DNA from 3 places in the Thalassotalea hakodatensis genome. Region 1 is predicted to be linked to each of the others. Evidence: riboswitches for the same ligand, from Rfam matches in the RefSeq annotation. Region 1 holds a riboswitch; each other region holds the start of a gene.
What was found. Region 1 has a riboswitch for cyclic di-GMP ahead of QUE72_RS08700 (DUF3718 domain-containing protein). Riboswitches for the same ligand answer to the same signal wherever they lie in the genome.
Positions count from the first base shown of each region.

Region 2: it holds a riboswitch for cyclic di-GMP, as region 1 does, so the genes downstream of both, QUE72_RS11495 (hypothetical protein) here and QUE72_RS08700 (DUF3718 domain-containing protein) in region 1, are expected to answer to the same signal.
Region 3: it holds a riboswitch for cyclic di-GMP, as region 1 does, so the genes downstream of both, QUE72_RS07905 (DUF3718 domain-containing protein) here and QUE72_RS08700 (DUF3718 domain-containing protein) in region 1, are expected to answer to the same signal.

Region 1 covers NZ_AP027365.1:1,984,441-1,988,818, forward strand. Annotated here, with positions in the region: gene QUE72_RS08690 (proline--tRNA ligase) at 1-1,194, opposite strand, end outside; gene QUE72_RS08695 (RNA-binding S4 domain-containing protein) at 1,364-1,687, opposite strand; cyclic di-GMP riboswitch class I at 1,828-1,909, shown strand; gene QUE72_RS08700 (DUF3718 domain-containing protein) at 1,980-2,324, shown strand; gene QUE72_RS08705 (IS4 family transposase) at 2,692-3,870, shown strand; gene QUE72_RS08710 (hypothetical protein) at 4,264-4,378, shown strand, end outside.
Region 2 covers NZ_AP027365.1:2,610,725-2,615,102, forward strand. Annotated here, with positions in the region: gene QUE72_RS11485 (c-type cytochrome) at 1-121, shown strand, start outside; gene QUE72_RS11490 (aldo/keto reductase) at 151-1,203, shown strand; gene QUE72_RS11495 (hypothetical protein) at 1,300-2,481, opposite strand; cyclic di-GMP riboswitch class I at 2,571-2,653, opposite strand; gene QUE72_RS11500 (collagenase) at 2,920-4,378, shown strand, end outside.
Region 3 covers NZ_AP027365.1:1,802,494-1,806,871, reverse strand. Annotated here, with positions in the region: gene QUE72_RS07920 (hydroxymethylglutaryl-CoA lyase) at 1-570, shown strand, start outside; gene QUE72_RS07915 (CoA transferase subunit A) at 648-1,349, shown strand; gene QUE72_RS07910 (3-oxoacid CoA-transferase subunit B) at 1,359-2,018, shown strand; cyclic di-GMP riboswitch class I at 2,243-2,333, shown strand; gene QUE72_RS07905 (DUF3718 domain-containing protein) at 2,399-2,758, shown strand; gene QUE72_RS07900 (patatin-like phospholipase family protein) at 3,237-4,378, shown strand, end outside.

The DNA.
Region 1 (4,378 bases):
ACCACACGGGCTTGGATCACCTTCAATAACGTTTCGTATATCTGCAACAGTATAACTGGTTATATCTTTATCCCAGTTTACTCCAGTGAAATGAAAGCCATCTTTATTTGCACCACAAACAAAATCAGCGATATGTACTGCACTTCGGTCAACAACCACAGGAATTGATAAACCTACAGGACCAATTGAACCTACACTACAGCTAACCGCTTGCTGTACTTCTTCGTCAGTTGCAAAGGTTAATGGACTACTAATTTGTGGTAGGTTTTCAGCTTTAACTTCATTAAGTTGATGGTCGCCTCGCACAACAAGTGCTATTACGGGTTGATCTTCTGTCGCACCTTTGACAAGTAACGTTTTAACGGTTTGGTTAGCTGCAATATTTAATGTTGTTGCCACTGCATCAATTGTTTTAGCATCAGGAGTGGCTACTTCTGTTATTGATTGAGTGCCTTGAGGGCACTCGCCTACTGGGGCTAATGCTTCGGCTTTTTCGATGTTTGCTGCGTATTCAGAGCTATCAGAAAAAACAATATCATCTTCGCCTGAATCAGCAAGCACATGAAATTCATGCGAGCCTTCACCACCAATTGAACCATTGTCAGCAACAACAGGGCGGAAATCTAAACCTAATCTTTCAAATATTCGACAATAAGCATCGAACATGGTTTGGTACGTTTTCTTCAAGCATTCATCGGTAATATGAAATGAATAGGCGTCTTTCATCAAAAACTCTCGGCCTCGCATAACACCAAAACGTGGGCGTATTTCATCACGAAATTTAGTTTGAATTTGAAAAACATTTAACGGTAATTGTTTGTAGCTGTTAACTTCGTTTCGCACAATTGAAGTAATAACTTCTTCATGCGTAGGGCCTAAAACAAAAGAGCGATCGTGACGATCTTGAAGTCGAAGCAGTTCTGGACCGTAATCTTCCCAGCGCTCTGATTCTTGCCACAAATCAGCAGGCTGTACCATTGGCATCAATGTTTCAATAGCACCCGCTTTTGTCATTTCTTCACGAACAATATGTTCTACTTTTCTTAACACACGAAGCCCTGTGGGTAACCATGTATATAAACCTGAGGCAACATTGCGAACAAGACCTGCTCGTAGCATTAATTGATGGCTAATTACTTCAGCGTGCGCTGGGGTTTCTTTCAACGTTGAAAGTAAGTATTGGCTAGTACGCATGGGGTTTTTTGTTCCGTATGAATCATGAAAATATTATAAATATAGTGCCTTTATTCTAACAGGGGGTGGTATTGTGCAAAAGAGAAAAATGTAGTTAATTACCTATTGAAGTAAATACAGTCCAATTATTTAAGATCTTAAAGCATAATCTTGTATATTTACTGTCAATTTACAGTGATATTTTCTTACGACCACCTTTTATTTGCATAGAATTAGACGGTTTACTTGTTGAGTGCTCACCAATAAGTTTTTTCTTTTTTTGAGGTGAACTAGGTGCTTGAAAACATATCAATTGGATTTCTTCACCATTAAATTGCACGATATCTTGGTGGAAAATTTTTTTACGTTTTTGAAACTCAGGCTCACCATTTAAATACACATAACCTTCGGTGATAACAATTTTTGCTTCACCGCCACCACTGACAAGATTAGCTATCTTCAATAATTTATATAATTCGATGGGCTGAGAAGAAACTTCTATTTCGATTGTCATGTTAAACCTTACACATTACACATTTTATTTTTCTAAGGCATTTTATCTTTTTGTCGCTTGCCTGAACAGTAAGTTTACATAGTTAAAAAATAAGAAAAACTATTGCTTGCATCTTTGGTTGATATCTATACAATGCGCGCAGCTAGAAACGGCAAGATACTTGAAAGGGTATTACGCAAAGCTACCAGTCTACGGATTTTCTATGACAGTGGAGCTACCTAAGTGATCAAAAAGCTTATCATGCTTGCAGTTTCTATAAAGTTATTAATCTACTTTTTTGGAAAAGGTCACCATGAAAAACTTCGTTATTGTTATTTTAGTTACATTCCTTCTTTCTACTATAGCACCTAAAGCTCAAGCCAATAATGTGGCGCAAAATTTATGTGAATTTGTTGCTGCTGATGCAAAATCAAAACTACGTAGTTACCTAAAATCACAACGAATTAAAATTCGCCGTGTTTTTGATACGGTAGAATGTAATGGTAAAAACCTTTTGCAATTCGCTGCTTCAGCAAATGCTAATGAAACAGGTGCAATGATGATAGGTAAATTACCTAAAAGTGTCGTATCTGAAAATTTAACTGCACTTGCTAATACGGGTTTAAAAGTTGCCGCTGAAAAACGTGTAAATGGCTAATATTAAACGCTAATGAATACGTATGGGCGCTAATAAGCAAATAGCGCCCGTTATTGTTTTTGATGTGGAATAACCACACATTAAAGGCAATGCATTGTCTGAAAGCCAATAAATGTCTAAAAAAATAACGCGATAGATCTATAGCCTCTAGAGCGTGTTGATCTTTGCTGTTTAAATTTTGTTCAAATTAAACGCCTTTTGATCGCGGCACTTGGATTATTGCATAGTCATTCTATGGTTAATTCAAGTAACAAAGAGCAGGAGGCGTTTAGTTGAACCCTTCGGGCTGACGAATCCCCAAAAAATGACAGGCACAACATTTTATGATCTTATTAGTTCGCCAAAACAAAAATAAGAGTAAAATGCTATGCCTGAATCCTTACTTTGCCATAACTTCTTTGATAAGTCCTTATCGAATTTCAATCAAGCGAGAATGAAGACACTTAAAGCATGCTCTGAAGCACTTATAGTGTCTGATAGATTAACCTTAACAAGTTTGGGGCGTTACTTAGCTGGACGTGCGAACATTAAGCATAAAATAAAAAGGGTTGATCGTTTTCTTAATAACGAGCATTTGTTTAACCAACAAGTTGAAATATACGCTTCGTTGGCCAAACCAATCATTAGCAACTTGTCTTATTTAGCCATTGCAGTGGACTGGAGTGGTTGTTGCCGTTCAGATTACCACCTGCTTAGAGCGAGTTTACTCGTTGATGGCCGTTCTTTAGTGCTTTACAACATGGTTGTTGAATTAAAAGATTTTGATACGCCAGAAACCAATGCCAGATTTTTAGACAACCTCCTTCAAGTTATTGGTGAACACCGGTCCGTTTATATTTTGTCAGATGGTGGTTTTCTTACTCCTTGGTATACTAAAGTCCGTTCATTAGGATGGCACTTTATTGGCCGTCTCAGAGGCACGATGACATGTAAGTTAGAAGGTAAAAATACTTGGGAAAAACTCCCTGCCTTTCATCAGGGAGCGAGCTGTCAACCAACTCGACTTGGCAAAGCGAGGGTTACTCAACACAGTCCAACAGCATGTGATGCATTTCTCCATTTGTACAAAGGAAAATACAAAGGACGAAAAGGGAATAGCCGTTTTACTAAAGATACTCGCATGTATCGACGGCATGCTCATGAGCCATGGTTACTCGCAACATCAGATAATACACTCACTAGTGATCAAGTAATTAAGTTGTACAGTAAAAGGATGCAAATTGAGCAAAACTTTCGCGATGACAAAAGCCAACAATATGGCTTTTCGTGGCGGTTTAGTAAAACACAAGGCGTAAGGCGAATGAGTGCCTTGTGCTTAATTGCATGTTTAGCCAGTCTATTACTTTGGTTTGTTGGCTTTGAAGCGGAGCAGCGCAATTGGCAAATAATGTTTCAGGCTAATACGATAAAACACCGCAGAGTTCTATCGTTTCTTACATTGGCGAAGCAAGTAATTCGGCATAGACTCCACAAAATTAAAAATCACTATCTACAGAAAAGTCGAGAAAACTTTTTAGCTTATTATCAAATATGTTCAGTTATATAAAAATGGGGATCCGTCAGCCCTTCGGGCTGTATCTGTTTGGCATTTCTACTGTGTTAACGCTTGACTGGAGTAGAATAACTACACGGCGCAAGTGTTGCCTTGTATAAATACCAAACAAATTGCGGCAAAAGTAAACATGAAAGATCAACACGCTCTAGTATTTTGCTATAAAAAATGACCTCACTATAAGTATTCAATCTAAAAAAATCACCAGCTTAGATTAACTTTAAAATAAATTACTTACCTAATTGCTAACGATGATTTAACAAATTATTCACATAAGCATAATTGAAGCTGATGTATTTATTCACTATGGTTAAGACATACAAGGATTCTTGCTAGTGTGAATGCTATTTCATTTTGGCGAGAAAATAGCGATTAAGAGGTAACGTTATGTATTTCCGTGCGTATAGTCGATTGAAATATGATGTAGTAAAAGTCGTTTCCGTGTTGTCTTATATGACTATTCTAGGATGGGTAGTTGCATTTTTCATCTATGGTGATCACC
Region 2 (4,378 bases), 630 kb from region 1:
TGTAGTCAATAAATTACGACATAAAGGTTTTACAAAAACAGCCGTTTTGTGGGAAGGTATTTTTGGTTGGATGCACCTTGGCTTCCCTGTCACTCGTGGTGATTTATCCACCCTTGATTAATCATGTAGATTATTGTTTTAGGAGTTTTTATGAAGTATGTTCGGTTAGGTAGTAGTTCATTAGAAGTATCAAATGTTTGTTTAGGTACCATGACATGGGGTAAACAAAATATACAACAAGACGCCAATGAACAACTAGACTACGCGCAATATCACGGAGTGAATTTTATCGACACCGCCGAAATGTACGCAGTACCACCTACCGCTGACACTTATGGTAAAACTGAACGTATTATTGGTCATTATTTACAAGCTAATCCTTCACGCCGAGAAAATTTAGTCATTGCTACAAAAGCGGCTGGCCCTGGACTTTCATACATACGGGGTGGCTCAGAGATAACACGGAAAGCGGTTATTCAAGCAGTTGATGATTCACTTAAGCGCTTAAGCACCGATCATATTGATCTATATCAGTTACATTGGCCGAATTACACCTCTCCTCACTTTGCTAAACATTGGCCAAATATGGTTGATTACACTGACGTGAACGCGACTGAAGAAATTGAGAAAATGCATGACATTCTGCAAGGGTTAGCCGACTGTGTTGCCGCAGGAAAAATTCGCTATTGCGGTTTATCAAATGATACACCTTGGGGAATAAATCAATATGTCAAACTAAGCGAGCAGCACAATTTACCGCGAGTTGTTTCAGTACAAAATGAATTTAATTTACTTCATACCAAAGATTGGCCGTATGTAATCGAAAACTGTATCCACGAAGATATTGCCTATTTACCTTGGTCACCATTAGCTTCTGGCGCGCTAACAGGTAAATACTTAAACGGAAGTAGACCAAAAGGTAGTAGATGGACCTTAATGCAAAGACATGGATTGTTTAGAGATACTGCGGCCGTTGAAAGCGCAGTTCAAAGCCTCAGCGATATTGCTAAGCAAATAAACCTTTCGCCAACTCAACTAGCGCTCGCGTGGGTAAATCAAGTAAAAGGGGTTACTTCAACCATTATTGGTGCAACCAGTATGGCGCAATTAGAAGAGAATATTGCTGCGTTCGAACTTTCATTAAATGAGACAACACTTAATCAGATAGATCAGTGGTTAAAAACCTACCCATCACCCTATTAGTGCTTTTATTAACACTGACTAACTACACCAGAGAAAAAGATAGGTCGAGATACCAATTACATCAAAAGCATACCTTGTTGTAATTGGTATATATTGTTATTTCGTTAACCTTCTACGTTTGTACATAAACAATCCGGTAATTAAAGCAAGTAACATTATCCCGAAAGAATGAGGCTCTGATATTTTCACTACTTCAATATTCATATCGGTGGGCTTCGGGCTATTATCATCTGAAAAATTTGGTGCTTGAACAAAACCCTTGTTCTGATTTACTGGATCTTGATTTCCATTTTCACCAGTAGAACTGCCACGGTTATTAAACGCACCTCCCGCATTGCCTTGATCTCCACCACCGTTACCTTGACCTTGTTGTTGCTCTTCACCGCCTATTGGCAAATTACCCAAGTTATTATCGGTCACAGAACCGTTATTTAGCTCTTCTTCGCCAGAGCCTCCCGTAGAGTTGGTATTTTCTTGACGAAACACTCGTTCAACAGCTTGTTTAGCCAGTAAGGCAGCTTTTTCTTTACCCAGCGAAATCAGAGCCAATGGAACAGCAGATTTTATTGGTTGTTCAATAAACGATTCTGCAATATTGTTACTGGCAAAAAACAGCGGTGTAGAAGCATTTGTTCGGTTAATCACTGGAATTAGCTGACCAGAAGCTGTGCCAGTAGCCAATGAGAACACCGGTGCATTATTTTGAGAAAACCCTGAAGCAATTGGCGTATTAGCAACAATGCCTGTACGACGAGCAAAGTTTCCTAAATAAGTATTACCGGCAATACCGGTAAGCCATTGTTTAGTTTCACCCACAATAACCCCGCCAAGATCCGCAGAAACAAATTGTGGTGCAGCATAAGTATCAATTGCCAACGTAGGCTTATTGACCACATTAATAGTTAATGAAAATTCAGTTGCCATTACATTAGCTGCGCTAACTACTCGAACCGTAACAGCAACATCTTCATCAACTTCATTGACATAAACAAAGAGTTCGTTCTGATTAAAAACACCTGTAACAGCATTATTATCGCTGATAACTTCAAAGATACGACCTTGTTGATTCAAGTCATCAATCGGAATAGAAAACATCGAATTTTCATGGGCAAGTACACTATTGTTAGCCATACCAAGCAATGAAAAATGTGCATTATCACTGGTAAAACCGGTCGCTTTATTTTGAAAGTCATAAATATTTGCTGTTGAAACACTGCTCAATCCCAGTAATGCAGCAAAACTTAACACTTTAGCTTGTTGAATAAGTTGATAATTCAAGTGATGATCCTCGTTTGTATATAATTTACAAAAACTATTAACGTCAAAATGTAATGATGACAACAGACAAGGATTGGGTAAGCTCAATTCTCTGCAACCCCGCTACCATAGTATTTACCTTAGGTCGGAAGCTTTGCGTATATGGGTTTCACCATACTTGCCTTTTACAAATATCGAATTAATAGTAATCTTTAATACGTTTTGCGTCAACAAAACGATCGTTTTGTTTAAAAAACCATCAAACAACTTTCACATTAAAATGTATATTATCCATTTAATTAATTGATTAAAAAGATAAAAACTTTAATTCATTTTCTACACCTTATAACAATGCATTAACGCTATTAACAAATCATTGATAATTATATTTTATACAATATACTTACAGCTGTATTTTATATACAAATTATAATAACGATGATAAAAAAAGGAAACAACGTGAAAACTCCACAACAGATACTCTGTGCTGGTTTAGCTGTTAGCGCCTGTTTAAGTTATACAGCATTTGCTAATGAACAAATCACACCAAATATACTTTCTAAAACTTCAGCAAAGCCTTTGCTAACATCACATGCAGCAAAACAGTTACAAGATAGTAAACAACAAGATATCAGCCCCCCTAGGCAAATATCACCAAAACAATTCGAACTATTACTACAGACAAAACAAACACTAAACGATCATTATCGCTCTGATCCAAAAACGCTTAATCGCTCAATGCGCTCTCCGATTAAAGCAATGCAAAGTAGCGGTTGTACCAATGCCAATGAATTACAATCATTATCAGATGGTGCTCTAGTGAATGCCGTAGTTAATGGTGATTTAACTTCATGTCTTTATGGATTATTTGACGCTAACCTAGTTGGCACATCTGTATTCTCAGATCAAAGCTTACAAACCATTGCTGATGCCATAACAGATCTACTTTCTACTGGTTATGACGGAACTGACACCACAAAGGCTGCTCAATTAGAAAAATTAGTCATTTACTTACGTGCTATGTTCTGGGCTGAGTGGGGCACAAATAGAGTATTCGATAGTCAGTTTACCAATACGCTTGAGCAAGCATTTAACCTATACATTTCAGGTGAAAACTTTGTTAATTATAACGGCGAAGCAACCAGAGATTTTATGGTCAGATATGAGATGCTCATTTTATTACGTAGCTCTGGTACTAATAACCTACCCTATTTAACGCGATTAACAGAAAGCTTACTTGGCTATGCTTCAACCGTAAACCGTGCTGATGATTGGGGTGTTTATTATGAAGAAAATGGTGTTACCCAGATCTTGACACATTTATTTAATACCTCGAGTGAAGATGCCAGCGCATTAGAACAATTAGTACAAAATCAACCTGAGTTACTTACCAATTTATCTTCTTTTGTATTAAACGAAGGTCAATGGCTTGTTGGTCACACACGGGAATATCAATGGGGTGATAGTGTTAATGAACTCGCCCGCTTTTTAAAATTTGGCGGCACGATTGCCGATACCGTTAGACCCGCCATTATCACCATACTAAATAACTACGATTACCAAGGCGCGGGTAGTATGGGTTGGTTAAAGGCACAAACGGCTGTGATAGCATATGATTCACAGAACTGTGATCTCTATGGCAATGCCTGTAGCTTCGATTTAGAAGCAACGATTTTATCTGGCAGCCACACCTGTAGCACAACCCTGAAGCTTCGTTATCAAGAACCTATTGATGAAGTAAACCGCGATCAAATTTGTGTGCAACTTGCCGAACAAGAAACAGCTTTTCATCAAATGTTTCAAACGGCTAAAGATACACCAGTAAGCAATGATCATAATACTGATTTAGAAGTTGTTATTTTTAGTTCATACACTGATTATGACAATTACGCAGGAACCTTCTTCGGAATCAGTACTG
Region 3 (4,378 bases), 180 kb from region 1:
ATTAATTGCTCAATAGATGAAAGCCTAGCGCGATTTGAACCTGTTATTCGTGCCGCAAAGCAACATGGCATACTTGTACGAGGTTATGTTTCTTGCGTAGTTGGTTGTCCTTACGATGGTTATATTGCACCAGATACAGTGGCTGAGGTTGCTGAAAAGTTATACAAAATGGGCTGCTATGAAGTTTCACTTGGTGACACAATTGGCGTAGGTACTGTAGCCAGTGTCAATAAAATGTTACAGGCAGTAAGCGCCCGAATCCCCGTAAAGCACCTTGCTGTTCACTTTCATGATACCTACGGTCAAGCGTTAACGAATATTTACGCCGCGTTACAACACGGCGTAAGTGTTGTCGACTCAGCCATTGCTGGCTTAGGCGGTTGCCCTTATGCTAAGGGTGCTTCAGGTAATGTAGCAACAGAAGACGTTGTTTATATGCTAAATGGCTTAGCGATAGAAACAGGGATTAACTTCGATACCTTACTTGAAGCAGGCTGGTATATCAGTAACAAACTCGGCAAGGCACCGGTTTCAAAAGTTTCAAATGCATTTTTAGCTAAATGCGAATAGCTTTACTTTTATAATCATTCAAATTTTAATGATCAACTGCAACACTCGTTGATCTTACATTTAGCAAGGAGTTAATCATGGCGGGTTTTGACAAAGTAGTGTCGAGCTATGAAGAAGCATTAGCAGGGCTAGAAGATAACATGACAGTTATTGCTGGCGGTTTTGGCTTATGCGGTATACCGGAAAATCTTATTACAGAGATCAAACGTAAAGGCACAAAAGGGTTAACCGTTGTTTCAAATAACTGCGGTGTTGATGATTTTGGTTTAGGGGTATTACTGCCTAATCGACAAATAAAAAAAATACTCGCTTCATATGTTGGCGAAAATGCTGAGTTTGAGCGACAAATGATGAGTGGTGAACTTGAAGTTATCTTAACTCCTCAAGGTACACTCGCTGAGAAAATGCGCGCAGGTGGCGCAGGTATTCCTGCATTTTATACCGCCACAGGTTATGGTACACCTGTGGCCGAAGGTAAAGAAGAACGTGAATTTGATGGTCGTCACTATATATTAGAAAAAGCCATTACCGGTGACTTTGCCATCGTAAAAGCATGGAAAGCAGACCGATACGGAAACCTTGTGTTTAGAAAAACCGCACGTAACTTCAACCCTATGGCTGCTACTGCAGGCAAAATAACCGTAGTTGAAGTAGAAGAAATCGTTGAGCCGGGTGAGTTAGCACCTGATGAAATTCACACCCCTGGCATTTACGTTAACCGTCTCATTAAAGGGACGTTTGAGAAACGCATCGAACAACGCACAATTAGAAGCGCATAAGGAGTTAACATGGCTTTATCTAGAGAACAAATTGCGCAACGCGTAGCACAAGAACTGCAAGATGGTTTTTACGTAAATCTTGGCATAGGCATTCCTACATTAGTCGCCAATTACGTACCCAATGGCATGGAAGTCATGTTGCAATCTGAAAATGGTTTACTTGGCATGGGTCAATTTCCTACTGAAGACGAAATAGACGCTGACTTAATCAATGCTGGTAAGCAAACAGTAACCACCGCTAAGGGAGCATCAATTTTTGATTCAGCAGAATCATTTGCTATGATCCGTGGTGGGCATGTTGACCTCACTGTATTAGGCGCTTTTGAAGTTGACGTTCAGGGCAATATTGCTTCATATATGATCCCTGGTAAGTTGATTAAAGGCATGGGTGGTGCAATGGACTTAGTTGCAGGTGCTGAAAACATTATTGTTACTATGACCCATGCGTCTAAGCACGGGGAATCTAAGTTACTCTCGCAATGTACCTTACCATTAACAGGTAAAGGCTGTATCAACAAAGTGCTAACTGATTTAGCCTTTATCGAAATCAAAGATAATAGCTTTCATCTGGTTGAACGTGCACCTGGTGTATCTGTAGAAGAGATTAAAGCGTTAACTGCTGGTGAACTTGTTATACCTGAAAATGTACCTGAGATGACATTTATATAACTTTTACCAATAAATTTATTAGTAAATATAATAAAAAAAGAGCTTTAATGCTCTTTTTTTATAAGAATTAGAAAGTCATATGTAATGTTTCCATATATCCTACAAGAGAAAGTTATATCTAACACATTGTAAAATATACATTTATAGTAAAAACTTAACATTCAACATACTTGCCAATTTCACAAGACTTGATTTTATCTTACAAATTAGTGATACTGAAATTGACAAAGAAAAGGCAAAACATGCGAAAACATGTTACGCAAAACCACCGGTCTAAGGATAATTTAATTTATCTATGACAGCGGAGTTACCGAGTTCAATTAGGTACGTCCTGTGGTTTTTTCTTTTAATAAACTCAACTTGAATTAAAGGTTATTAAAATGAAAAAATTATTACTAGTTTCAACTATTACAGCGTTAACAATGACGTCTATCGTTTCTGCTCCTAAAGCAGAAGCATCGAATATAGCTCAAAGCTTATGTGAGTATGTAGCTGCAGATGATAAGAAGCGTATGCGCTCATTTTTAAGAACGAATAAAATCAAAATCCGCAGAGTTTTTGATGGTATTCAATGTAATGGTCAAAACTTACTGGTATTTGCTTCTGCAAGAGGTGCGGTTGAAACAGGTTCTATGATAGTAAGTAAGCTACCAAAGAAAGTTGTTTCAGAGAACCTTGCAAATCTCCAGAGTGGATCGCAACCATTGATAGATGCCGCTAACGAACGCGTTAGCAGCTAAAATTATTTTTTAGTAGGCGTTATTTGTTAAATCAATAGCTTTACTAGTTTATAATTCTTCTGTCGACTTAAAAAAGCCAGCTAATGCTGGCTTTTTTTTCAACTCAACAAAAGTAGCCTTTACTTTTATAAGCCTTTTATTAATTTAAATGTTCGTGTTGGTTACCATTGTTTATACAGAACGATTTTTAAACCCAGCTAACATTATTTAACCTGAGCTCGGGATAAGAAGTTAGCGAATCAACAGAAACGGTAAGCTTTTTATTTATCACACTGTTCTAGCACGGAGTTTTTTCTTAGTGCAAGGAAAATTTGTGCGTCAATAACGTGTCTATTGCAAATACATTTAACGCAGTAATAAGGAAAAACAACGGCTAGAAAGTAAGTTGTTATCCCTAGCTCAAGTTATTTAACTTGGTAATCTTTAAAATAAACGATAAACTCTCGTTAATTGATAGAATAGATACCGTGATTAATTTGTGACGTACCGATCGCGCCAGCATGAAAAAAACGCATTAGTATTAACTGGGGGTGGTGCAAGAGCTGCCTATCAAGTTGGTGTGCTGTCTGCAATTTCAAAATTTTCCCCACGGCATCACCCTATCCCTTTTTCAATTATTTGCGGTACCTCTGCCGGAGCGATCAACTCAACCGGTTTAGCCTGTTATGCATCTTGCTTTCAACTTGGCGTTAAAAAACTTGAATGGGTATGGAAGAACTTAACAACAAGCAGGATATATCATAGTGACCCTGCTCGTGTATTTAGTCATATATACCGTGGTATATTAGCGAGCTTTCAAGCAGATTATGCAAACAAATCGGCGCACAGCTTACTTAACAATGCACCATTAAGAGCCTTACTAACAGATGTTGTTGACTTTCAGCGTATAGACAATAATCTATTAAAAGGACATTTACGCGCGCTTTCAGTCACTGCGTCTAGTTATAGTAGTGGTGATTCCATTAGTTTTTTTCAATCAAGTGAAACCATTTCTCCTTGGTTTCGAGCTAAACGAAAAGGCTTACCCTGTCAGATAAATAGTGATCATTTACTTGCTTCAGCAGCGATTCCACTATTGTTCCCGTCGATCAAACTTGGAAAAGAACATTTTGGTGACGGCTCTATTCATCAACTATCTCCGTTGAGCCCTGCAATACATTTAGGCGGTGAGAAGCTATTTATTATCGGTGTTGAACAACCGTCAGAACCATTACATCCTAAGGAAAACAATCCACATCCTCCAACAAGCGCGACCATCGCAGGTCATTTACTAGATGGCATTTTTTCAGACACTTTGCAAAGTGACTTAGAACGTCTCAAACGTGTAAATAAAACACTTTCGTTAATCCCAGAAGAAAAAAAAATAGCACAAGAAGGCTTAAAATCAATAGAGACATTAGTAATAAACCCAAGCCACGACTTCAATGCAATAGCAGTAGAGCATTATCATCAAATGCCAATATCAATTCGACTGCTTCTTAGGGCGATGGGCATCAGCAATGATCCTGAATCAAGTATCATTAGCTACCTGTTATTTGATCGCACCTATTGCCATCAACTCATTAAACTCGGCTTTCAAGATGCACTAGAGAACGAAACACGTATTCGTGAATTTTTATC